One region of the Klebsiella planticola genome, then DNA from elsewhere that is predicted to be linked to it. Evidence: predicted binding sites of a transcription regulator. Region 1 holds the regulator's gene; the other holds the start of a gene.
The links. The regulator Fur, encoded in region 1, represses iron uptake genes when iron is present. The targets are predictions, from matches to a motif close to ATAATAATGAGAACNACTATCAA.
Positions count from the first base shown of each region.

Region 2: a site for Fur is predicted at 1,930-1,952, ahead of fepB (Fe2+-enterobactin ABC transporter substrate-binding protein). Genes of this name have one in related genera too.

Region 1 is NZ_CP026047.1:3,321,420-3,324,631, reverse strand. It holds gene ybfE (LexA regulated protein) at 127-420, shown strand; gene fldA (flavodoxin FldA) at 570-1,100, shown strand; gene fur (ferric iron uptake transcriptional regulator) at 1,393-1,845, shown strand; gene MC50_RS16020 (phytanoyl-CoA dioxygenase family protein) at 1,908-3,053, opposite strand; gene MC50_RS16015 (substrate-binding domain-containing protein) at 3,198-3,212, shown strand, end outside.
Region 2 is NZ_CP026047.1:3,209,620-3,212,831, forward strand. It holds gene entS (enterobactin transporter EntS) at 1-741, shown strand, start outside; gene fepB (Fe2+-enterobactin ABC transporter substrate-binding protein) at 832-1,791, opposite strand; gene entC (isochorismate synthase EntC) at 1,979-3,154, shown strand; gene entE ((2,3-dihydroxybenzoyl)adenylate synthase EntE) at 3,164-3,212, shown strand, end outside.

The DNA.
Region 1 (3,212 bases):
AAAACTGCCCGACCGCGCTGCAGAATGCCCGCGGTCGTTGGCGCAGCGGTTCGCCTGATGTATTATGGCGCGCTATCTGTGTCGGCTATAGCCCGGCAACTTGTTTCCCCGAAGTCACTCTGAATCATGGCAAAAGAACAAACGGACCGTACGACATTAGATTTGTTCGCAACCGAGCGTCGCCCGGGTAGACCAAAGACCAATCCGCTTTCGCGCGATGAACAACTGCGCATAAATAAACGCAATCAGCTCAAACGCGATAAAGTTCGCGGCCTGAAGCGTGTGGAGTTAAAACTCAACGCTGAAGCGGTTGATGCGCTCAACGAACTGGCGGAAGCTCGCAATATGAACCGCAGCGATTTGATCGAAGAGATGCTGATGAACCAGCTGGCAACCCTGCACAGCCGGGATAAAGCCTGAAAATCCTCAAAAAAACACTTTCATGTAGCAGAGTGTGCAGTCGGGCGTGATTGCTGTTTCCGCGCCCTCTCCTGTTCTGCTATGATTGCCGTTATCTGCGGGCATTACGCCACTACCACATCATTAAGTTTCAAGAGGTTATTTTACTCATGGCAATCATCGGCATCTTTTTTGGCAGCGACACGGGCAACACCGAGAATATTGCAAAAATGATTCAGAAGCAGCTTGGTAAAGATGTTGCTGATGTTCACGACATTGCCAAGAGCAGCAAAGAAGATCTGGAAGCCTACGACATCCTGCTGCTCGGCATTCCGACCTGGTACTACGGTGAAGCTCAGTGCGACTGGGATGACTTTTTCCCGACGCTGGAAGAGGTCGACTTTAACGGTAAACTGGTTGCGCTGTTTGGCTGCGGCGATCAGGAAGACTACGCGGAATACTTCTGTGACGCGCTGGGCACCATCCGCGACATCATTGAACCGCGCGGCGCCACCATCGTTGGCCACTGGCCGACTGCGGGCTATCATTTTGAAGCTTCTAAAGGCCTGGCGGATGACGATCACTTCGTCGGTCTGGCTATCGATGAAGACCGCCAGCCGGAGCTGACCAACGAACGCGTGACTAAGTGGGTTAAGCAGGTCTCTGAAGAGCTGCATCTCGAAGAAATCAAAAACGCCTGATGATTGTGCGGCGTTACCGTTAAATTTCGCCGCATTAATAGATAGAAGCAATCAAACTAATAGCTACAAGTTTTTAACTTTTAATCACATATCTGTACAATGTCCTCTGATTTAACGAGGTCAGGTGACGCAGTTTGTAGCTGGGACCTCGTTTTTGACAGCATACAAGGCCCGATACTTGCAGTTTTCATTTAACGATGGCAGTTCTATAATGAGACGCATTGCATCGGGTGATTCTCTGTATTACTTCCGCTGATGGAAGTAGATCGTTTAGCAACAGGACAGATTCCGCATGACTGACAACAATACCGCATTAAAGAAGGCTGGCCTGAAAGTCACACTTCCACGATTAAAGATCCTGGAAGTCCTGCAGGAACCGGATAACCATCACGTCAGTGCGGAAGATTTATACAAGCGCCTGATCGACATGGGTGAAGAAATTGGTCTCGCTACTGTTTATCGCGTGCTGAACCAGTTTGATGATGCTGGCATTGTGACTCGTCACAACTTCGAAGGCGGTAAATCTGTTTTCGAACTGACCCAGCAGCACCATCACGATCACCTTATTTGCCTCGATTGTGGCAAAGTGATCGAATTCAGCGATGAGTCTATCGAAGCGCGTCAGCGTGAAATCGCCCACCGCCATGGCATCCGTCTGACCAACCACAGCCTGTATCTTTACGGCCACTGTGCGGAAGGCGACTGCCGCGAAGATGAACATGCACACGACGCGCTGGAAAAGTAATTTCCCACCGCGCGGACCGCAAAAAGCCAACCTGACGGTTGGCTTTTTTTATGTGCAAACGCCTACCCTTTTCTGCGCGCGGTATGCTCGTCGAGAGCACGAGTAAACTGTTCCTCATCCCACCGGTTTGCCAGCGCTTCCCGCACCAGAGTCTGTTGGGTTTTCGGGACCATTCCACCTAATGGCGGGTCGGTATCAAGATTGGTGGGGAATGAGTAGCCCCGGGCAGCCACGGCAATTAGCGCCTGAAAATCGCCCGCGCGATATTGTCCGTCCTGAAGCTGGGGATAGATTTTTTTCAACACCAGCTCATGGTTCACATCTTCCATCGGGACGCCGAACGCCGAGGAGATCTGCAAAAGATTAGCGGTGCGAACATGATCAGTCGTCGTGTTGTTCCCGGCGGCATGAAACAACGCCGGGTTAAAAAACAGCCCGTCGCCTTTTTGCAACGGCAACTGAACATAGTGCTGGTTAAAGTAGTCGACGAACTCCGGCTGGCGGTAGGCCATATAGCCGAGCTCATACTGATGCGAAAACGGCAGCAGGCGCGTAGGCCCTGACGCCAGCGGCATATCGCTGTGCGCAACCGCCCCTTGTAACGTCAAATACTGCGACAGAATCTGCGCAGGGATGGGAAACTCGGCAACAAACTCGCCCTGCTGAAAGCCGAGATGATAATCGCGATGGGGCTGCTGCGCTTCGCCGCCAGGGCGTACCTGGTTAACCTGAGCGGTCATTCGCCACGCAGGTCCCAACCACGCCTGACAAATTAACCCAAGCATTTCATTAGCATAGTAGTCGCAGAAGGTCTGCGGGCTACGCTCCGCCAGCTTTTGTAACGCATTCCAGATCCGGCCATTGTTCCCCGCGCGAGAAAAGTGGTCAGCCTGAACCCGGGTGCGAGACTCATCGGCCATGATGGTTTCAAACACCGCCGAAGCGCGGTCGATGACATCCATATCCTGATAAAGCCCGCGTACCACCAGCACGCCGGGACCGTAAGAGAGCCCCTGATGTAGCTCGCTTAATACCGCATGTTTATTGGTCGCCGCGGCCTGCGCTAACACGTCATGGTCGTAAATCAGAACTTCCTCAGCGACTTCGCTGACCAGCGGATAGTCTTGTTTGTTCACCTGCTGCTGACAGAAGATGTTGAAATCCTCAACTGAGGCCCGATCGGGTCGGACAAAATATTGCGATGTCATGAGTAGCTCCACGGGGTAAGGGTGCCAGACGGCGGTTATTTTTTTGTTCAACGTCTCGAAAACGAACGTTGTTAAGAAATAACTTAGCAGCTAGACTCCACATCAAGAACCTCAAAAACACCTCATAAAAACCTCATGTGATCGATGGCAAAATTTACC
Region 2 (3,212 bases), 110 kb from region 1:
CTGCTGCTGGCCACCGGCGGCGTGGCCTGGAACTATGGCCTGGCGGCGGCGGGCACCTTTATCACCACCCTGACCCTGCTGCGCTTGCCGCTGCTACCGCCGCCACCGCAGCCGCGGGAACACCCGCTGAAGTCGCTGCTGGCGGGGCTGAAGTTCCTCTTCAACAGCCCGCTGATTGGCGGGATTGCTCTGCTGGGCGGTCTGCTGACGATGGCGAGCGCGGTACGGGTGCTTTATCCGGCGCTGGCCGACGGCTGGCAGATGTCGGCCTCGCAGATTGGCTTGCTATATGCCGCTATTCCGCTGGGGGCAGCGCTTGGGGCGTTGACCAGCGGTCAGCTGGCGCAAACGGCAAAACCGGGCGCTCTGATGCTGATGACGACGGTCGGCTCATTTGTGGCCATCGCGCTATTTAGCCTGATGCCGTTCTGGGCATTGGGCGCGCTGTGTCTGGCGCTGTTTGGCTGGCTGAGCGCGATCAGCTCGCTGTTGCAGTACACCCTGATTCAGACCCAGACGCCGGAAGCGATGCTCGGGCGGATTAACGGTCTGTGGACCGCGCAGAACGTTACTGGCGATGCCATTGGCGCCGCGTTGCTGGGTGGGCTGGGGGCGATAATGACGCCGGTCGCGTCGGCGAGCGCCAGCGGTTGGGTGCTGGTGATTGTCGGCGTAATTCTGATTGGGCTGCTGGGGGAGCTGCGTCGTTTCCAGCGTCCTGAAACGGTCAGCGAGGTCTGAAACCGCTAGCCCGGATAGCGGCGTCAACGCCTTATCCGGGCCACAGAGCGATGATTGGCGGCAGGGCGTAGCGCCTGCCGGGCATGAAGGTTAGCCGAAGAGGGTGGCGAGACGCTGCAGTACCAGCATGGCGCTGTAGTAATCGAGACGGAATGTTTCTGTACCGAGCGGATAGACGCGCTTGTTCTCTACCGCCGGGAGGTGCGCCAGCAGTGGGTTGGCGTAAATCGCATCGGCATCTTTTCCGTCACCGGCGAACAGGAACAGGCTGTTGCCATTGAGGCCTGCGGCTAAATTTTCGCCGCCCAGCTGGATAATGTCATGGCGTTTCCCCTGGCTCTGGCTGGCATGCAGACCGGCGGGTAAGGTCGCCAGTTTAAAGCCCAGCTGTTCAAGCATCTGACCTTGAGCGGATTCCGGCGTCCACAGGTTGGCGCTGTGGGCGGCGACGGTATAGACCAGCGCGCTGACCGGCTGCGGCGGGAGTTTCATCTGTTGCTTCAGGGTGGCGAGCTGCTTATCAAATTCAGCAATACGCGCGGTCGCCTGTTTTTCCTGGCCGGTGATGTGCCCCAGTTCGGTCAACAGCGCCTGCCAGCTTTTGTCATCGTAATTAATGATAAGCGTTGGAGCGATGGTGGAGAGCTGGTCATACAGCGCGAGGGCGGAATCCCCGCCGGTAGCGCTAATCAGAATCAGATCCGGCATTTGTGCGGCTACGGCCTCGGCGCTGGGTTCGCCGATGTACAGGCGCGCGAGCTTACGTTCTTTCGCGACGGCGCTCCACTGACGCAGAAATCCCCGATCGTCGGCCACGCGGTTGTTCGGCGTGGTTGCGCCGCTGGCGACCACCGGCGCGTCAATCGCCAGTAAGGATCCGGTGAGGGTGACACTGGTGGAGACGATGCGCAGGGGTTTGCTTTCCAGCGTATGTGCGCCGCGGCTATCGGTCACCTGACGAGGCCAGTCGGCTGCCAGAGCTGAGGTAATTCCTAAAAGCACCAGCCCGCAGGCCAGCAGGGTACGGCGACATAATGTGGACAAATTCACGAATTCGCATCCTGATTCAGTTGGGATAAATGCGTCTCATTTTCAACTTTGTCGTGCGCGGATGCAAGCCTAAGTCGCACAACATGCCGTTTGTACGGTTGACATGGCAGGCAATACCTTTTAGGTTAGCCAACCAAAATATAAATGATAATTATTCGTAATATCTTTATCGTTTTTGGAGGATGATATGGAAACGTCACTGGCCGAGGATGTACAGGAACAAAAAATGACCCTGTTGCCGGAAAGCTTCTTCTTTATGTCGCCGTACCGCAGTTTTCGTACCGCGGGCTGTTTTAGCCGTTTTTCCCACTCTGCCGCCGATGGCGCGCTGCTCGATGGGGAGTTTCAGCGGAATATGGCGGCCGCGTTCACTGACGCGAAGGCTGCCGGGATCCGTAAGCCGGTGATGGTCGGCGCTATCCCGTTTGATACCAACCAGCCTTCCGAACTGTTTATTCCAGAGAGCTGGGAGAATTTCTCCCGCACCGGTAAACAGCAGTCGGCGCGCTACTTCACCGCCCAGACGCCAATGGATGTCGTGGAGCGTCAGGAGATTCCTCAACAGGATGCGTTTATGGCGATGGTAGAGCGGGCCGCCGGGCTGACCGCGACGCCGGAAGTGGACAAGGTTGTCCTGTCACGCCTGATCGATATTACCACCCGCGAGCGCGTGGACAGCGGCGCGCTGCTCGAGCGCCTGATCGCGCAGAACCCTGCCAGCTTTAACTTCCACGTGCCGCTCTCCGACGGCGGCGTGCTGCTGGGCGCCAGCCCGGAGCTGCTGCTGCGCAAAGAGGGCGATCATTTCAGCTCCCTGCCGCTGGCCGGCTCGGCCCGCCGCCAGCCGGATGACGTACTGGATCGCGAAGCGGGTAACAAGCTACTGGCTTCCGGAAAAGATCGCCACGAGCACGAACTGGTGACCCAGGCGATGAAGGCGGTGCTGACGCCGCGCTGCCGTGAACTGTCGCTGCCGGATTCCCCACAGCTGGTCACCACGCCAACGCTATGGCACCTGGCGACGCCGATTGAAGGTACCGCGCTGGCGCAGGAGAACGCGATGTCGCTGGCCTGCCTGCTGCATCCTACCCCGGCTCTGAGCGGTTTCCCACATCAGGTGGCGAAACGACTGATTGCCGAGCTTGAACCGTTCGACCGCCAGCTATTTGGCGGCATTGTTGGCTGGTGCGATGACGAAGGTAACGGCGAATGGGTGGTGACGATTCGCTGCGCTCGCCTGCATCAGCGTACGCTGCGTCTGTTTGCCGGCGCGGGGATTGTTCCGGCCTCCTCTCCGCTGGGAGAGTGGCGTGAAACCGGCGTCAAACTGACGACCATGCTGAATGTGTTTGGCTTGAATTAAGAGGCAATGATGATTGCATTTAACCGCTGGCCGGAAAGTTTTGCCGCCCGCTACCGCG